2 regions of the Aeribacillus sp. FSL K6-1305 genome follow, and region 1 is predicted to be linked to the other one. Evidence: a T-box and tRNA genes for the amino acid it is inferred to sense, from the RefSeq annotation. Region 1 holds a T-box; the other holds one or more tRNA genes.
The links. The T-box of region 1 lies ahead of alaS (alanine--tRNA ligase). A T-box ahead of a tRNA ligase gene usually reads a tRNA of that ligase, here a tRNA-Ala.
Positions count from the first base shown of each region.

Region 1 (10,089 bases):
TCATCGATTGATTAAATTGATAATTTCCTGCTTGAAACCCTGATTCATTTTTAAATTTCACGTAATATTTAAACACGATCGCACTTTTAATGATGTCATTTTTTTCTAAAATAGAAGCAATTTGCGATACGGAAGATCCAATCGGAATTTGTACCTTTACAGGTTCCTTATTATCCGGATCAACAGGCTTTAATGCAGATCGCACATATAAATACCCGCCGCCAATCACTCCAGCAAATATAACAACAAAGGCAATCAGGACAGTTAACACAGTTTTTCGAACAATTTTCGCTATATGCAGTTTTTCTTGGAGTTTCTTATCCAAAAATTCCTTATTCGAATCCGAATCCGCCATCAATTCATCCTCCTTCCGTCCCGATTATTATACTACATACACGCATTTATTCGTCAAAAATCTCCATTTTTTTATAGGAAGAAATTGTTTTTTTCATTTGGATGTAAATCACCTCAACAAAAAAAGCACCGCAAAACGGTGCTTATTCCTCTTCTAAAAATGTATTTAAAACGGCCTCGATCATTTCCCATTCTTCATCGGTTTCCACAGGCTCCAGCTTTCCGCCCTCACCGTCTTCATTGGGAATGTAGCTTGCTGCATGAATTTCTATTCCATCTTCGTCTTCCTCATCATCGATGCCGATCGGATAATAAAGAACGTAAGATTTGTCAAATTCGTCCGAATTAAACGTAAACAAAATTTCGTATAGTTGTTCATTACCGTTTTCATCAATAACGGTAATATGTTTTTCACCTTCCACTTATTTCACCTCAATTTATTGTTGACTGTCCAAATAACTTTGCAAAATAATCACCGCAGCCATTTTATCAATGACTTGCCGTCTTTTTCGCCGGCTTACATCCGCCTCAATGAGAAATCTTTCGGCTTCCATCGTCGAAAGGCGCTCATCCCATAAAATGACCGGAAGCTGAAACTGCTCCTTCAAAAGCGCGGCAAAGCGCTCGCTTGCTTCTCCCCTTGGTCCAACGGTGCCGTTCATATTTTTCGGATACCCGACTACTATTTTTTCTATCTCGTATTTCTTTATCAGTTCAGCGAGTCTTTGAATCCCGAACTCGCCTTCATCTTCATTTATGCTGATCGTTTCCACACCTTGAGCAGTCCATCCCAGCTCATCGCTTACCGCAACTCCTAATGTTTTTGAACCTAAGTCTAACCCAATGATTCGCATTTTATTCCTCACGGTTGTTTTTCAAATAAAATTTTACAAGCTCTTCAATTAATTCATCTCGTTCAATTTTTCTAATCAGATTGCGTGCGCCGTTATGTCTAGGAATGTAAGCAGGATCTCCGGACAACAAATAGCCGACGATTTGATTGATCGGATTATAACCCTTTTCTTCCAGTGCATTGTATACGGCACTTAGAACTTCCTTGACATTTGTCTCAACAGGTTCTTCTGAAAAATTAAACTTCATCGTTTTATCGAAGGAACTCAATTTTTGCACCTCTTTCCTAGACTAAAAAGCGAATCTGCTTGTCTACATCCATTTTACACTATGACTGGAATTTATGAAACGGATTTCACCCAGTCTTCGACAAAACGAAGAGCTTCAGCTAACCGTTCAGGATTTTTTCCTCCCGCTTGAGCCATGTCAGGTCTTCCGCCGCCGCCGCCTCCACAGCGGCTTGCAATTTCCTTAATTAATTTTCCAGCATGGAACCCTTTGTCAACTAAGTCTTTTGTGATGCCGGCTGCTAAATTTACTTTTCCGTCTGATACCGTTGCTAGCACAACAATAGCCGAGCCGAGCTTTTGCTTCAGTTCATCGACCATGCCGCGCAATCTGTTCATATCTTTCACTTGAACTTTTTCCGCAAGAACTGTTACACCGTTGATCGTTACCGCTTTTTCAGCGATGTTCCCCGCTTCCAGATTGCTAAGCTTCATCGTAAGAGATTCGTTTTCCCGCTGTAGTTCTTTTATTTCTTGCTGCAGACTGTCAATTCTCTCCGGCAGATTTTTTACATTCGCTTTCAGTTTTGCCCCAATTTCCTTTAACAATAAATATTGTTCATTCATAAACCGGTACGCTTCTTTTCCTGTCACCGCTTCAATTCGGCGGGTTCCTGCACCAATTCCAGTTTCGGAAACAATCTTAAACAGTCCGATTTCCGCTGTATTTGTTACATGGCATCCGCCGCAAAGCTCAAGCGAATAATCGCCTACTTGAACAACGCGAACAATTTTTCCGTATTTTTCTCCAAATAAAGCCATCGCGCCCATCGCTTTCGCTTCGTCAAGAGGCATGTGCTCGATAGAGACTGGAATGCTTTCCCAAATTTTCTCATTTACAATTCGCTCAATTTCTTCCAGCTCTTCTGTTGAAACTTGTCCAAAATGTGAAAAGTCAAAACGGAGACGGTCGGAAGCAACAAGCGATCCAGCTTGGTTGACATGTACGCCCAGCACGTCCTTCAGCGCTTGGTGCAGCAAATGTGTCGCTGTATGATTTTTCACGATGGATTTTCTAGACTCTGCACAAACGGAAGCGTAAACTGCTGCTCCTTTTGTCAAAACGCCTTTTTCGATGACAGCCCGGTGCAAGTGTTGGCCGTTCGGCGCTTTTTGCACATCTTTTACGTTTAAGACCACATCATCATTTTTGATGATTCCTTTGTCAGCAATTTGACCTCCGCTTTCAGCATAAAAAGGCGTCTCGTCCAATATAATTTGGACCTCTTCCCCGCTCTCGGCTTGATCGACTAATTCCCCATCTTTTATGATCACAAGCACCCGTGCATTTGCTTCCAGGGTATTGTAGCCGACAAATTTGCTTTCCTCTTTTAATTCCACAAGAATTCCGCTTTGCACTTGCATCGAGTCGACATCCTGTCTGGCTTTTCTTGCACGTTCTTTTTGATGCTCCATTTCTCGTTCAAAGCCTTCATAATCCAGCTCCATGCCTTCATCTTGTGCGTATTCCTCCGTCAATTCCACTGGAAAACCGTATGTGTCGTAAAGCCGAAACACATCTTCGCCTGGAATTATTCGGCTACCCTGTCCTTTCTGCTTTTTGATTACATCCGCTAAAATGGCAAGCCCTTCATGGAGAGTCTCATGGAAACGCTCTTCCTCATTTTTAATTACCTTTTGAACAAAAGATGCTTTTTCTTTTACTTCCGGATAGTAATCGTTCATAATTTCCGCTACAACCGGAACTAATTCATACATAAACGGGCGGTCTATGTTGATCGTTTTTGCATACCGAACCGCTCTGCGGATAAGACGGCGAAGTACATACCCTCTGCCTTCATTAGAAGGTAGCGCACCGTCTGCAACAGCAAATGTAACCGTGCGGATATGGTCGGCAATCACTTTAAAAGCGACATCTTTCTCTTTGTCGGTTCGATAAGCTTCCCCCGAAATCTTTTCGGTAGCTTGAATGATCGGTAAAAAGAGATCTGTGTCAAAGTTGGTCGGCGCATTTTGAATGACAGAAACCATTCGCTCTAAGCCCATGCCTGTATCAATATTCTTTTTTGGAAGCGGAGTGTAAGTTCCATCAGGATTATGATTAAATTGAGAAAAAACAAGATTCCAAACTTCCAAATAGCGTTCGTTTTCACCACCGGGATAAAGTTCCGGATCATTTGGATCGTTTCCAAATTCTTCTCCACGATCATAAAATATTTCAGTATTTGGTCCGCTTGGCCCTTCACCAATATCCCAGAAATTCCCTTCCAAACGGATAATTCGTTCTTCCGGCAACCCGATTTTATTTTTCCAAATGTCATACGCCTCTTCATCTTCCGGATGAATAGTAACTGATAATCTATTTGGGTCGAAGCCAATCCATTTTTCGCTTGTTAAAAATTCCCATGCCCATTCAATCGCCTCTTCTTTAAAATAGTCGCCGATTGAGAAATTTCCGAGCATTTCGAAAAATGTATGATGGCGCGCTGTTTTTCCGACATTTTCAATATCGTTTGTTCGGATTGATTTTTGTGCGTTAGTAATTCTCGGATTTTCAGGAACAACCCTTCCGTCAAAATATTTTTTCAATGTTGCGACACCGCTGTTGATCCACAATAGTGACGGATCATCAACCGGAATTAAAGAAGCGCTCGGTTCAACCGAATGTCCTTTTTCCTTAAAAAAATCTAAAAACATTTGACGAACTTGTGCTGAAGTGAGCTTTTTCATGGCATTCCTCCTAAAATGTCTTCATTTTTCTCGCAAAATAAAAACTCTCGCCTATGTAAATGCTCTGATTTACACAGGGACGAGAGTTACTCGCGGTACCACCCTGATTATGAGCCAATTGCTCATCACCTTCATTTGCCGTAACGTGGCATTTTCGTCAGGTTTTGCCTGCACTCAGAATTAGCGTTCTGTTGCCCTTCATCTAGAGCTTCTTTCAGCCTCGGAAGCCCCTCTCTTTTAAGATGGACTGCAACATACTCGATTCGTCATCGCTTTCATGCACTTATTCCATGTCTATCACGAATTATAGACAAGGAAAAATCGCTTGTCAATGCGCTTTCCTCAGACGGATGATATGCAGCAATATCTCTTTCAGAACAGTGATAAAAGGCACAGCTAAAATTAAACCGATCACTCCGCCGATTTCTCCGCCCGCCAAGAGCGCCATAATAATCACCATCGGATGCATATGCAGGCTTTTCCCAACGATGAAAGGGCCAAGAATATTACTTTCAATAAATTGCAGCCCAAAAATGATGAAAAGCACTACAATTATTTTGTTAATGGAGAGCGTTGCAGCGACCATCAAAGCAGGAACCGCCCCGATAAATGGACCGAAATAAGGAATAATATTGGTCATTCCGATAATCGTCCCTAAAATTAACGGATATTTAATTTTAAACAGCCAAAACAAAATCGAAGCCGCCAGCCCGATCAGAAAACAAACAAATAGTTGCCCCCGCAAATAACTTCCGAGCGACTCATCGACGTTTTCTAAAAAACGTCTCCCTTCACGTCTCCATTTCTTCGGGGTGAAGTACCAAATGGCCTTTTTCATTTTCTCATAATCTTTCAACATATAAAAAACGAGAAAGGGAATGACACCAATAATAACAGCATAATCAATAATTGACTTCATGCTTGAAAGCATCCGTTCAAGAAAGGCAGCGACGGATGTTTCCATTCCAGCAATAAAAGATTCAATTCGATGATGAATTTCTCCAGGTAAATTGGTTGTTCCGTCATGAATTTTATCCGTCCAGCTTTGGTAATATTTTGTAAACATAGGGATATTTTCGGAAAGGTCTTTCATTTGTTCAACAAAAATTGGGACACCTTTATAAGAGCTAAAACCGACTCCTCCGAAAAAAATAAAATAGATGATGAGAATCGAACATGTTCTTGGAACACCTGAACGGTAAAGCTTTTCCACTACGGGATGAAGCAAGTAGGTAATGAAGACGGAAAGCATAAAAGGAATTAAAACAGCTTTTAACATTTTGAAAATAGGAAACCAAATGACTTTTAGCTGAAGAACCATATATACAAACAATGATAAAATGAGAAAAAAAATGATTCGGAAAAGCCATTTCCGCTCTCGCTCATTCATCCCGCATCCCTCCTCTTTTTATTTTGAGGAATGCTCACGAAAATATGCATGAAGGCGCCCATTTTAGGCGCCTCAAATCGCACGATCTTCTTCAGGAAACAAGTCATCTAAAGAACTTAGTGTTCCGTCTTCTTCTACTTGATGTGTGTGAATAATGCCTTTTGTAACGGTAAGCTCAATAAAACAATGCCAACAATAATACTGATTGACTCCGATTTTTCCAATATCTTTGCTTTTACAATTGGGACATGTTAACAAACAGGGACACCTTCTTTATTCATTTATTTAATTATTTATTAATCCGGTATGTTCTCGCTATGCACACTACTATTTGTTACCATTTTCAAAAAATTTATACGTCTCTATAAAGCATGCTTTTTTATGCTTAAACAATTTGTCCCCTGTTTGCAGCATCATCTGTCAATCGTTATCGATCTTATGGAAAGGAACAAATTTATTATCCTTCGCCCTCTTCCATAAAATCATATGGAGTGATGTTCTCCATCCCAATGTTGGCATCTTCTAGTGGAAAAGGAAGCTCCTCTTTCAGCTCGACAAGTTCAGACGTTTTCAGCCTCTCTTTTAAGGTTGTCTGCCTCATCGACTCCTGATTGTTGTATACTCCCATTTTTAACGCTTCCCATTCTCCGCACATAATTAAAAATTGCTTGCTCCTTGTAACAGCTGTATAAATCAAATTTCTTCTCAACATCCGAAAGTAGCCTTTTACTACCGGCAAAATGACAATCGGAAATTCGCTTCCCTGCGCTTTATGGATGGAGCAGCAGTAAGCATGAGTAAACTGATTAAAATCTTGCTTCGTATAGGTTACTTCGATACCGTCGTAAGAAATGACCACCATATCTTCTTTTTCGACATTTTCTTTTGCGTAAAAAATAGAAACAATCTCCCCAATATCGCCATTAAACACGTTTTGATCAGGCTGATTGACGAGCTGCAGCACTTTGTCCCCGATTCGGTAAATAACGTTGCCATGCTTGATCTCTCTTTTTTCTTTTGAAGGGGGGTTTAACATTTCCTGAAGCATTTCATTCAACTGATCAATGCCGGCAATCCCTCTGTACATCGGTGCCAACACCTGTATATCCTTCGCAGAATATCCTTTTTTCAAAGCGTTCTCAATTACTCTCGTTATAACTTCTTTTATTTGTGATGTTGTACAAGGAATAAACGATCTGTCTTGTGTCGTTTGCAAAAGGTTCGCTGGAAGAGTTCCTTGGCGGATTGAATGGGCCAAATCAATAATTGTAGATCCTTCTGCTTGTCTATAAATATCTGTCAGTGTAACAACTGGGATTCGTCCGGATTGAATCAAATCGCGAAGCACTTGGCCGGGTCCAACGGACGGAAGCTGGTGTTCGTCTCCGACAAGAACAATTTGTATGTCCGAAGGAAGCGATTTAAACAATTGATGCATGAGCCAAATATCAACCATTGATACTTCATCAACAATCAGAAGCTTTCCAGAAATCGGATGATCCTCATTGTGTTCAAATCCTTCTGAACCATTCCATCCTAAAAGGCGGTGGATTGTGACGGCAGGAAGACCGGTTGCTTCTGCCATTCTTTTTGCAGCTCGTCCGGTAGGTGCCACCAGTACAATGGGAAACGGCTCTTCCTTCTTTTGATATTCTTTTGGGTTCAATGAAAGGCCGTGGAGGTTCGCATAAATTTCAACGATGCCTTTGATAACGGTTGTTTTTCCCGTTCCAGGCCCGCCGGTCAGCAAAAGAATCGGCGAATGAATAGCCCGCTGAATGGCTTCTTTTTGAGAGGGGGCATACTGAACATTCATTTTTTCTTCCAGTTTTCCTAACTCCAGCAAAAATTCTGATTCAGGAAACATATCTTGAAATTGGTTTTGGGTTAAAATTTCTTCAATGTTATTGGCAAGTCCCACTTCAGCATAGTAAAGAGAGGGTAAATAAATTCGATCTTCCTCGACGATAATTTTTCGATCTTCTTCCAATTCAAGAATGATTCTTTCAATATCCTGATCAGATATGTCTTCTCCATTTTGGGTGAGCAATTTTTTCGCTTTTTCCATCAGCTGAACTTTTGTAACATATACATGTCCTTCTTTTACAGCATCTTGTTCAATAGTGAACAAACAAGCCGCCTTCAGCCGGTCGGGATGATTGCCGGAGATCCCAAGCTCTCTCCCAATTTCATCCGCTCGAATAAAGCCGATCCCTTCAATATCTTCCACCAATTGATATGGGTTTTTTTGAATGATTTTAAGCGTATCCTCCCGATACAGCTGATAAATTTTCATCCCAAGCGCAGGCCCAATGCCAAGCTGATTTAATCCGATTAAAACCCCTTCTAAACCTTGATGTTCCTTCAGTGTTTCAGCCAGTATTTTGGCTTTTTCCTTTGAAAGCTTCTTCACTCTTTTTAATGAATCGGGATCCTCCAAAATAATCGAAATCGCATGTTCGCCCAGTTCATTCACGATCGCTTCCGCTGTTTTTTTGCCGATTCCTTTAAAAAGCCCGCTTGATAAATATTGAATAACTCCTTCTTTCGTAGTTGGAAGCTCCTTTTGAAAACGCTCGGCTTGAAATTGTACGCCGAATTTTGGATGGTATTTTTTCGCGCCAAAAAACGTATAGCTGTCATGTAATTGGAGAAGAGGAAAAAAACCCGTCACGGTCACTTGATCTTGCTCAAACTGTTCATTCGTCTCTTCAATTTTCACTTTAATAACAGTATAAAAATTTTGCTCATTCTGGAACACAATATGTTTAATGGCTCCGCGAACAAAAGGAGTACTTTCCTCATGAAACAAACTCTCCTGTTGACCGCCCATCCTCTTTCCTCCTAATTTCGTTTAAATCATTTCTTCTAACAGCCTTTTCCCGTTGCCCGCAAGCAAATGATCCGGTTGAATGGAAAGCGCCATATCAAACATTTTTAAAGCTTCTTCTCTATTTTCTTCAAATGCGTACGCAACACCTAAATTATAATAAGCATCTGCGTGATGTTGATCGAGGTCGATCGTTTTTTCAAACTCTTTTTTTGCTTCTTGAATGTGGCCTGCTTGTGCTAAACATAAACCATATTGAAAGTGAGCGCTGGCATCTTGTTCATCCAGCTCAACCGCCCGCAAAAAATATGGAAGTGCAAGACGGGGCTGTTCAAGCTGGTAAAGAGACATTCCAAGCATAAAATAGACATCTTTATGAGCAAGCCCATACTTTTCCGCCTGATCAAAAAATGTTTTCGCTTTATGATAATCTCCCGCATTATAATGAACGGTTCCAATGCCGTAATACGCAGTAGCCGTCCCTTTATCAATCTCAATCGCCTTTTCATAAAATTTCAATGCTCTTTCTTCATCACCTGAAGAGGCAAGCAAATTCCCAAAATTTACGTATAACACAGGATCGTTTGGATTTTCTTCCAATGCTTCTGCAAAATATTTCGCTGCTTCTTCCCATTTCCCTTCTTTTATTGCTTCTAAAGCCAGTTGATTTTTATGCATCCATTTCATCCTTTCACATCCAAAGGCAAAGAGGCTGCGCCAAGTTAACAAATCTCATTCCGATCGGTACAGCTTATCTCTTTAACCGACATACCACAGTTTTTCGCCGTTGCGAAATACTTTATCGATAATGCCGCCTCCCAGACATTCCTCTCCATTATAAAAAACGACAGCTTGTCCTGGTGTAACGGCACGGACCGGCTGTTCAAACGAAATTTGTGCAGTTTGATCACCGATCATTTTCACTTTTACCGGCTGATCAGGCTGGCGGTAGCGAAATTTTGCGGTGCAAACAAGCTCATCTGTTGGTTTTACACCGGTTATCCAGTTTACATTTGTTGCGATAATGGAGTCTGAATATAAATGTTCATTATGAAATCCTTGTTCAACATATAAAATATTATTTTTTAAATTTTTTCCAACCACAAACCAAGGATCGCCATTTCCTCCTATTCCGAGTCCATGGCGTTGACCGATCGTATAATACATAAGCCCGTCATGCTTCCCTTTTACCTCACCAGACAACGTCTCCATTTTGCCGGGTTGAGCAGGTAAATACTGGCTTAAAAATTCTTTAAAGTTCCGCTCGCCAATAAAGCAGATGCCTGTTGAATCTTTTTTCTTTGCTGTTGCCAAGTTTGCTTTTTCCGCAATTTCTCTAACTTCTTTTTTTTCAAGATGCCCGATGGGGAACATGACCTTTGACAGCTGCTTCTGATTCAGCTGATTCAAAAAATACGTTTGATCTTTGTTTGGATCTTTTCCTCTGAGCAATTTGTACACACCATCGCGGTATTTTACCCGTGCATAATGACCTGTTGCGATATAGTCCGCGCCTAAGTCAGCTGCATGCTCCAAAAAAGCTTTAAATTTAATTTCTTTATTGCACATGACATCGGGATTTGGCGTTCTTCCAGCTTTATATTCCTCTAAAAAGTAAGTGAACACTTTATCCCAATACTCTTTTTCGAAATTCACTGCATAATAAGGAATCCCAAGCTGATTGC
Region 1 is NZ_JBBOQV010000001.1:1,515,981-1,526,069, forward strand. It holds gene mltG (endolytic transglycosylase MltG) at 1-355, opposite strand, end outside; gene NST97_RS07325 (DUF1292 domain-containing protein) at 498-776, opposite strand; gene ruvX (Holliday junction resolvase RuvX) at 792-1,208, opposite strand; gene NST97_RS07335 (IreB family regulatory phosphoprotein) at 1,210-1,476, opposite strand; gene alaS (alanine--tRNA ligase) at 1,548-4,184, opposite strand; T-box leader at 4,257-4,463, opposite strand; gene NST97_RS07345 (AI-2E family transporter) at 4,513-5,574, opposite strand; gene NST97_RS07350 (hypothetical protein) at 5,647-5,832, opposite strand; gene recD2 (SF1B family DNA helicase RecD2) at 6,032-8,407, opposite strand; gene NST97_RS07360 (tetratricopeptide repeat protein) at 8,429-9,082, opposite strand; gene mnmA (tRNA 2-thiouridine(34) synthase MnmA) at 9,164-10,089, opposite strand, start outside.

Region 2 (10,089 bases), on a different contig from region 1:
CGGCAGCCAAATCCAGAACATTTCCTTTAAGGATGAGCAAACGCTGTCTGAATCGGAATTATTATCGGAAAACAATAAAACAGATACGAACAATACGAACGAAAATAAGGAGCAAAATGAATCAACCGAAATGGAGTCTGCAACTAATCAATCTGAAAATGAAAGTGCGGATGCTCCGTCTAATCAAAGCGAAAACCAATCAGCTTCGAACGAATCGACAGAGAAAGAAAAATATAAAAACGTGAAACTAATTACCTTTAATCTGTCGGTTGTTTCACCAGATTTCAAGCATTTTTTACAATTCCTACAAGAAATAGAAAAATTGGAGCGAATCACCCGAGTGGACGTCCTTTCGTTCACGAAACCGGGGGAAAAGGAGCTTTTAGAGGACGAAACGAATCAAACCATTACGATGGAAATTCAATTAACTACCTTTTATTTTGATTCAGCAGATAAAAGTCATTCATCAGAAACAAATAAGGAATCGCAAAATGGTAAAAACAGCCCTAAATACTAATGTACGAGGAGTTTGGCAATGGTTTTCGTTTACCTTTTTTTCTTTGCTATCGGAATCATTTTCGGGTCTTTTTTTAATGTTGTCGGTCTTCGCATCCCGAAAAAACACTCAATCGTTCAGCCGAGGTCGCACTGCCCGCATTGTGGCCATTTCTTATCCTGGTATGAATTAATACCCATCTTTTCATATGTGCTTCAGAAAGGAAAATGCCGAAGCTGCCGTGTACCGATTTCGGCTATTTACCCAGTGATGGAGCTGTTTACAGGTTTACTATTTGTTTTTAGTTTTTACAAAATTGGATTTAACGAGGAGCTTTTAGTAGCACTACCCTTTGTTTCACTTCTTATCATTATTACGGTGAGTGATTTATCGTACAAATTGATTCCGAATCGAATTTTAATATTTTTCTTCGTTCTATTTGTTCTCCTGCGGACCTGGATTCCGCTTCATCCTTGGTATGATTCGATAATTGGAATGACTGTCGGTTTTGTCCTTCTTTATATCATTGCCATTGTAAGCAATGGCGGAATGGGAGGCGGAGATATTAAACTATTTGCTGTTTTAGGATATGCTTTAGGTCTTAAAGGAGTTTTATTAGCTTTTTTCCTGTCTACCTTAATTGGTGCATTATTCGGTCTATTTGGCATCATCACGAAACAATTAAGCCGTAAATCAGCGATACCATTCGGACCTTTCATAAGTATTGGAGCCGTGCTTTCATATTTTTATGAAACGGAAATTTTCCATTGGTATATTCAGTTAATCATATAATGGACAAAAGAAAACAGGTCTGACTTTTCTTTTCTTTTGATATGAAACCAAAGTATTTTTAACAGCTAGCCTAGCGAGCTAAACGGCCTTTTCAAAATCTTTACAATGGTGATAATGCCATCCATAACAACGATAAATGTTAATTAATCGGTTACACGCTCTCTTTTCTTGTTGAATATATAAACACTCAAAGCTTGCAGAAGGAATATATACGCTAAATATATGGCAATGGAAAATAATATGTTATATCCCTTATCAATTTCCGAAGACGGCAAATGGAAATAAGAAGAAATATCTAAATGATTGAATATAACGTAATCAAAAACAGCCAATTTACGCAGAAATGCAAAAAACGCAATTTTTGCAATCTCCACAACAAAAAGCATGGAAAAAATAAAAATATACTTTTTGAATAGAACAGCCAAAAACATAGATCATGTTACATAAAAAATTGCGGTATAGGACTTCGCAATAAGTAATAACAATGCATGATAAAAAATATCATGATGAAATCCATAAAGTATGATAACGATTATGCTAGTCGATAATACAATGATTCCGTTGCAAATAAATACGAACAAATAAGAAGCGTATATTTATGTAAAATCATTTTACGGGTGCTTTTATTTTTTTCAAAAACTCCATCTTTCATGATTGAAGCAGCAGAGCAAAAAATATAATATAGCAAGGCAATGAGGGCAATGATATCGACAGAGAAGCTTTGGAAAATCAATGACTCCGATTCTTCCGATAAAGCATCCTGTACAGACTTCATATTCTCATTGCTAAGTATGAAATATTGCAGTCCGCATCCTATCATGATTGCAGCAAGTATAACATAAATTGGTTTGTGACGAGAAAAATACATTTTTATTTCATTAACCATTTTCATATCCTCTCATATATTTTGCAAAGTTCCTCTGGAAAACAGTCAATGATCATGCGATCGTTTTTTATAGTGAATTGAAATTAATGAATAAAACTAGAGCATTTATTACGATTAAAAACATACACAATAATAGCGCCTTTTTGGAATCGGTGATATTTTTTTTAACAATGATGAATATATATATTACGTTTACAATAATCGTTATGAAAATTTTTGCGTATATATTCGTTGAAATATTGTAAACATACTCTTGATGAATAAAGTTTGTGATAATGATCGTAATGGAAAATGGCAAATATCCAATCATTAAATAAAAAAAGCTTGAAAATATGGATGGATATTTCTGCGGTTTAAATAATAGTATGATAAATCGATAGATAAAAGCTTGAAAGAAAAGAAAAACAATCGAAAAGATCATTATGACAAAATTTAGGAATACAAACATGATTTCTTTCGTTTTAAAAATGTTCATTTCATAGATTACACTGCCTTGATTCATGATCATGTATTGACTGATAAATTGTATGGATAATAAATACCAAAGCGTAAACAGTATTAATAATATTTTTTCATTTGCTTTTAATTTAACCATTTATGTCCCCCCAGAAATTCAAAAGCATAATATTCCACTATGGCTGCAACAAAGTAAACAGCTATCATTGTCAGCAATAACATACAAACAGCCTTTATATTTTCTTTGTTTATTTCTTTTTTTAACACAGTTTTATAAAAATCTTTCATTCTTTTCGAAGCGATGATACATATGATCCATCCTACTATTTCTATCGGCGTATGGAAAATTAAAGTCATGAAAGTTTTATATACGCCAAAGAGCTCTATGCCAAAATATATGTTTAACCCTAAAAAAAAAATGAATTATATAAAATAATCGGATAAGATATGAAACTTGTTAGCAGAACTAACATAATGCCGATTGAGGCGTTATTGAAAAAAATATCAATAAAATTTAGATCGAGAGCTTCCCTTTTTAAATCGACTTCTAATAATGCGCCAAAGAAGAATCCTGCCAATAAAAAACCAAATATAAGCAGAGGAATTTTCATGAACTCTTCCCTTTTTATGACGAACTGACGATTCATTTATACTGCTCCTGTTCTAAACCTAAATACTGAAATATATTTTTTTTATAACTTTGAGTATTTACGTTTGTAATCTGCTTAATCGTTTTGCTATCTTCCATCACAATGCACTGCTTAGTGTACCTTTCGATATCATGAAAATTATGGGTAGTGATGATAATTGTGAAGTTAAACTTATTTTTTCTGAGCAGCTCTTTAAAATTCATTTCAGATTTATAATCTAAACCGTTAAATGGCTCATCAAATATTAAAATATCTGCATTGGACATAAATCCCATTAATATAATCAATTTTTGCTTTTGCCCTAAAGAAAGACCCTTTAACTTGTTCGGTAAAAATTCTTTAATATTCAATACTTCAAATTCGTTTAATAGTTCTTCAAGCTCTTCTTTATTTTTATTATGAATTCGTGAATGTAACTCGAGAAACTCTTGTGCTGTCAATTCATCAAAAACTAAATATTCAATATCCAAGTAAACGATTTTCTTATTACGATTTAAGCTCTTAACAGAAGCATTTTCCGTTTTGATTATATTCGACAATATTTGCACGGTTGTAGTTTTGCCCACGCCATTTGGCCCGACAATGGCTGTCACTTCATTTTCAGGTATTGAAAAAGATATATGATCTAAAATTTTTTTCTCCCCTATGCTATACGTTAAATTTTTAATTTCTAACATTTATTTTTTACCTCACTTATGTAATTCGTCAAAAAAGCTCTTCCTCCAATAATGCGCCAATATTGACACACAAAATAGTATGACGGAAACGAGCAGCAACATCGTTGTAGCTAAGCTGGAGCTCTTTATGCTGCTACTGTTTACAAGAATGCTAATAATGGCACTGGGAACAAACGCTATTAATAATACGTTGGATAAACCTTTTTTTGTGTGTATAAACAAATTAGGCAATTCACTTTTCTTCAATATTTTTCTCGTGATTAAAATGATTAGTTCATCTGCCTTAATGTCTAATATGTATACAAGCATCAGCAGGAAAGCATAAATATATTGCTGATTTAAAATGAGATAACAGAGGTGAAATAGTAAAACGGGCAATAATAAGAAGAAATTATTTAAGTTAATATTCATCATAAACTCAGATTGAATTTTTTTGTCTAAAGACTTTAAATAAAACAAATAATAACCATAAGTTTCCATAGTTAAAAAATCAATAAATTTGATTTTTACAAAAAGAGATGAAATTAAATAGGATATGATTATCAGTGATTCTTCGATATTGCTGATGAAAACAAACAAGCTGGATGTGATCTGTATCAAAGTCAAAAATATGAAGGGTATAAAAAATAGTTTGAAATAATGGATTAATTGTTTTTCCTGGAAAATTCGTGTAGTAGCTTTAATATATCTTAATAAAAAATAGTTAGATATTAACAGAATTAATAGAAAAGCCACCCATAAAAATAATAAAACCTCGATTTTATTGGTTGCACTCGCGAAGCTAAAACCTGCTTTTTGCGATACTTCTTGAATGATTTGATAACTTAACAATATTACAAACATGAGACGAGCCATTTTTAAAATATTTAATATGTATTGAAATTCTGATATTTTAGCAAACAAAGAAAGATAAATGATGATACAGCTTAAAATCAATAAGATCAAAAAAAGTTGTTTATCTAAAAATGCATAATATATAAACTGTATCAGTATCCATGTATAAACGTTTTTAAAATTAGCAGTGATTACATAAAAAATAGACGGTATTAATCCATAAACTTTTTTAAATCCTTTTGGAACTTCAAATCTTAACAAAGTTATAATGATAAATAATTCCATTAAATATTTTGCGATTAAAATTTCCCATTTATAGTCATTTAAAATACGATGAATATGTACATTTTGAGAAGGGTCTAGTAAAAGAATAATCCCTAATAATAAAATATTTGACGCTGCATAAAAGTATATATAATATTTCGCCAGATACTTAAGTTCAGGTAAAATTTTTTCAAATTTTTCATACAAATTGCTTTGATATGCTCTTAAAGCATTGATTGCAATAAGAAAAAAAATTCTTACATATGACATAGTCTGCACCTCATCAATAAAACCATAAAACGAAATTTAGAAACAATGTTCATTACGCGATGTTTATCTATTTTCTTAAATTTTTCCTAAAAAATAATGAAGCTGCTGAGCCATTGTATAGCTGAACTCATATTTAAACTCTCACTTTCTCTTCATCTGATCAATTAAATAATATTACCAAATATACCATTAATCAACCATATTTAGCGATTTATTAGAAATTCTCCCATTTTTTATGTTTCGATCGATATCGATAGTTTTGTTTGCCCCCATCGCTATACACTTTTCGGATCATACTAACGGCTTCAAAGCACTATGTTAAGCAACACAAAAAAATGTGCTCCTTATGCTCCCTTCGGTCCGCTACCGCACATTTTAATTGACAACCGCCATGCGTCACCTTCTTCCCTCTAGTGACCCGCCGAGCAATAAAAAAAGATACGAAAATCATCTCCCGTATCTTCTGTATCTCTAATTTTCTACACCCTATTAATCTCTCTTTATCACATAATTTTTTAAACCGATATGCCACTTGCCAATCACATCAAAAGCACCGTTTGCTACTTCGTCATTTTCGGAGATATAGACTAAATCTCCATCTTCTGCATCTCCCAAATTCAATTCCTTGTGGATCTGTTTCAGCAAACCACCATAACCGATTAATCGCTTATATGCCAAGGCGTTGTCTAACACCAAAACGGTTTCCACATTTTCATCCGTGACCTTATTCCCTTTAATGACATCCGTATCTTTGACTGGATACTTAGAAACTTCCAAAATAGCATTTTGTTCTCTGATAGCTTTTTTAAAATCTTTCTCGTATTCTTCTAAGTCTTTTTTATATCTTTTCCAAACCACCTCAAGCATCAAACAAACAGCAATGAAAGCAGCTAAAATAATCGTCGCTGTAGCAAAGGAAGTATGCTCTCTAATGTTGTACATTATCAATCCCAAAAACCACACGTTATAAAAAGTAAAACGTTTTTTCCTATCTTTAATTCAAACCCTTCTAAATTTTCGACTAATTCTAATTAAATCATATCCAAAGTATCCCAAAAAGACTTATATTTGTTTATAGTAGTAGTATATTGGCCCATATAATTCCAGGAAAGGATGTTTTTTGATTGAAAAAGAGTGTGAAAGTAAAGGAGATAATGCTATGATTGTGAAAAAGAAGAAATTTGGTTTTTTAGTGAAGATTATATTGGTTGCCCCACCTCTGTTAGGATCAACAAGTTTTTTGGGATTTAATAAATCAAGTAATGTTGCTCATGCAGCAGAAAAGAGAGTTGTAGTAGGGTCTTATACTTTATCCAAAGCTCAATAAAGAGTTGGCTAATAATATGAAAGCAATAAAAGGTAATAGTAATCTAAAAATTGTTATTTTAGCTATTGCTACTAAATGGGGTGGAGTTGCTGGATGGGCTTCTGCATTAGCAACACAACTGAGTTCTAATTCTCTTTATAAAAAAGAAGTTATAAATGCTGCAAAAAAAGGAAAGAGATTAAAAATAACAATAACTGATTATAAAAATTACCATACATCCTATTCAGTACAAATATAATACACGATTGTAAAATAATTTAAAATGGGGCGAGATTATGAATAAAAACTCACTGATAGCATTTTTAAAAAGTTATATTAGCCTCGCGGCTATAATGTTATTGATTTATTTAATCTTAGGTCCATCTGAAAATGTATCTTTGATTTTTGTTATGGCATTAGGGCTACCAATAACGGCAATAATGGTCTTCACAGGATGGGACAAAAAGTTAAAAAAACATCTACCTTAGTAAGAAATGCAGGCTCTAGGCCTGCTTTTCTTACTTGATTATGTAATTCTTTATGCCAGGATGCCAATAAGCCATAACCTCAAATGCAGCGTTTGCCACCTCATCATTTTCTTCCTCAATCTTAACCAGATCGCTGTCCTCTGCATCACCGAGATTCATTTCCTTATGTATCTCCTTCAAAATGCCACCATATCCGATTAGTCGCCGAGCCGACAGCGCGTCGTCCAGATAGTAGACCGTATCCAAATTGTCTTCAGTCACCTTGTTGCCGCGGACAAGATCTGTATCCTTCACAGGGTACTTTGAAATTTCCAAAACAGCTTTTTGCTCCTCTATAGCCTCTCGCACTTCACTCTCGATCTGTTCAGCATCAATCTTGGTTTTCCCTTTGCCCCGCTGTATATGTACAATCGGCGTGTAATCAAGTTTCATTGCCTTTTTCCAAAGGCTTGTCCAATCTTTTTGACTAATATATAACTTGCCTGTGAAATAACTTTTCTTTACTGGTAATAACACATGAAAATGTGGATGATATGTATGTTCTTCATGATTTTTCGTGATTTCTAAAGCTCGAAAATACCCAAGGACGGCTGCATCAAATCGCTTGTACTTCGTCAAACGATTAAACCCCTTCATCATATCGGAAATCGTTTGGCGAAGCTCTCCTCCCTCGACATTCCGAACTGTCAGTGTGAGAAATAACCAAGCACAATGATATCGCCGATTGGCTTCCTCAACAATCAATTTATTGTGATATGCAATTTTTAACGACCTGCGCCAGGCATGTCCATTTTTCATGGGCAATAAAAAAACCTTAGGAATCTCCCTAAGGTTCAGTGGATTATTGGAATTGGTTGTATAAATAAATATTTGGATGGAGCCTAGCGGGATCGAACCGCTGACCTCCTGCGTGCAAAGCAGGCGCTCTCCCAGCTGAGCTAAGGCCCCTTTAAATTCCCTGGTCGGGAAGACAGGATTCGAACCTGCGACCCCATGGTCCCAAACCATGTGCTCTACCAAGCTGAGCTACTTCCCGATATGGCGCGCCCGAGAGGAGTCGAACCCCTAACCTTTTGATCCGTAGTCAAACGCTCTATCCAATTGAGCTACGGGCGCCAATATGGTGCCGAGGACCGGACTTGAACCGGTACGGTAGTCACCTACCGCAGGATTTTAAGTCCTGTGCGTCTGCCAATTCCGCCACCCCGGCAGAGAAAAGCGGAAGACGGGATTCGAACCCGCGACCCCCACCTTGGCAAGGTGGTGTTCTACCACTGAACTACTTCCGCATATGATGCGGGTGGAGGGACTTGAACCCCCACGCCATAAAGGCGCTAGATCCTGATTCTAGTGCGTCTGCCAATTCCGCCACACCCGCGTCAAAATGGTGAGCCATGGAGGATTCGAACCTCCGACCCTCTGATTAAAAGTCAGATGCTCTACCGACTGAGCTAATGGCTCATAAAAAATTTTTTCTCCTAATCCATTTTTCATTTGTCAGATGTCCCTTCCTCTGCCAGTCTTTTCGAGGATGTTGGATGCGTCGGGACAACTCGTCGCCTATTCGATGAAGCCTTGCTCGTTGCTCTACCGACTGAGCTAATGGCTCATAAAAAATTTTTTTCTTCTAATCCATTTTTCATTTGTCAGATGTCCCTTCCTCTGCCAGTCTTTTCGAGGATGTTGGATGCGTCGGGACAACTCGTCGCTTATTCGATGAAGCCTTGCTCGTTGCTCTACCGACTGAGCTAATGGCTCATAAAAAATTTTTTTCTTCTAATCCATTTTTCATTTGTCAGATGTCCCTTCCTCTGCCAGTCTTTTCGAGGATGCTGGATGCGTCGGGACAACTCGTCGCCTATTCGATGAAGCCTTGCTCGTTGCTCTACCGACTGAGCTAATGGCTCATAAAAAATTTTTTTCTCCTAATCCATTTTTCATTTGTCAGATGTCCCTTCCTCTGCCAGTCTTTTCGAGGATGTTGGATGCGTCGGGACAACTCGTCGCTTATTCGATGAAGCCTTGCTCGTTGCTCTACCTGCTGAGCAATGGCTCATGATCAAAAATATTTTTTCAGCTGTCTCTTCTGTCTTAACTATTGGGAAGACGATCAATGACATCAGGGCAAAACAACCTGCCACAAATTTGATGAAGCATTGCTTGTCTGACAACTGATTGAAAGACATATTCATAATAAAACAACTAAAATGATGCCGGCGAGAGGAATCGAACCCCCAACCTACTGATTACAAGTCAGTTGCTCTGCCAATTGAGCTACACCGGCATAATAACAACTTCAATACTCAGTTTTTGCCTTTGCTTAAATTGTTATTCCAATGAAAGTAAGCTTGCTTAAGAAGAATCTCAATGTAGTACGCTGAAGTATAATCAAAGAAGACAGAACATGCTCTCCAATTGATCTTCACGAGCATGCAAGATGGTGGAGGATGACGGGATCGAACCGCCGACCCCTTGCTTGTAAGGCAAGTGCTCTCCCAGCTGAGCTAATCCTCCTAAAAACAATTAAATAAAGGCAGCCTGGCAGCGTCCTACTCTCACAAGGGACAAACCCTCACTACCATCGGCGCTGAAGAGCTTAACTTCCGTGTTCGGGATGGGAACGGGTGTGACCTCTTCGCCATTGCCACCAAGCAGCCTTTTCTGTTTTCCTTCCTGTTGTCAAATGACATCGGAATGTCATTCTTTCAAAACTAGATAACGTTTCTTTCACGAATAGATGCTCTTTCTTGGTTAAGTCCTCGATCGATTAGTATCCGTCAGCTTCACGTGTCGCCACGCTTCCACCTCGGACCTATCTACCTCGTCATCTTCAAGGGATCTTACTCGCTTTTCGCGATGGGAAATCTCATCTTGAGGGGGGCTTCACGCTTAGATGCTTTCAGCGCTTATCCCTTCCGCACATAGCTACCCAGCGGTGCCCCTGGCGGGACAACTGGTACACCAGCGGTG
Region 2 is NZ_JBBOQV010000002.1:751,542-761,630, reverse strand. It holds gene NST97_RS13480 (hypothetical protein) at 1-517, shown strand, start outside; gene NST97_RS13475 (prepilin peptidase) at 536-1,288, shown strand; gene NST97_RS13470 (hypothetical protein) at 1,821-2,174, opposite strand; gene NST97_RS13465 (hypothetical protein) at 2,242-2,769, opposite strand; gene NST97_RS13460 (hypothetical protein) at 3,038-3,277, opposite strand; gene NST97_RS13455 (ABC transporter ATP-binding protein) at 3,274-3,957, opposite strand; gene NST97_RS13450 (hypothetical protein) at 3,970-5,325, opposite strand; partial or broken gene NST97_RS13445 (protein rep) at 5,815-6,165, opposite strand; gene NST97_RS13440 (hypothetical protein) at 6,446-6,652, shown strand; gene NST97_RS13435 (hypothetical protein) at 6,669-6,890, shown strand; gene NST97_RS13430 (protein rep) at 7,150-7,917, opposite strand; tRNA gene NST97_RS13425 (tRNA-Ala) at 7,995-8,067, opposite strand; tRNA gene NST97_RS13420 (tRNA-Pro) at 8,079-8,155, opposite strand; tRNA gene NST97_RS13415 (tRNA-Arg) at 8,159-8,235, opposite strand; tRNA gene NST97_RS13410 (tRNA-Leu) at 8,241-8,329, opposite strand; tRNA gene NST97_RS13405 (tRNA-Gly) at 8,337-8,408, opposite strand; tRNA gene NST97_RS13400 (tRNA-Leu) at 8,415-8,497, opposite strand; tRNA gene NST97_RS13395 (tRNA-Lys) at 8,505-8,580, opposite strand; tRNA gene NST97_RS13390 (tRNA-Thr) at 9,331-9,403, opposite strand; tRNA gene NST97_RS13385 (tRNA-Val) at 9,558-9,633, opposite strand; rRNA gene rrf (5S ribosomal RNA) at 9,656-9,771, opposite strand; rRNA gene NST97_RS13375 (23S ribosomal RNA) at 9,867-10,089, opposite strand, start outside.
Region 2: it encodes a tRNA-Ala, which carries the amino acid that the T-box ahead of alaS (alanine--tRNA ligase) is inferred to sense. The anticodon was not compared.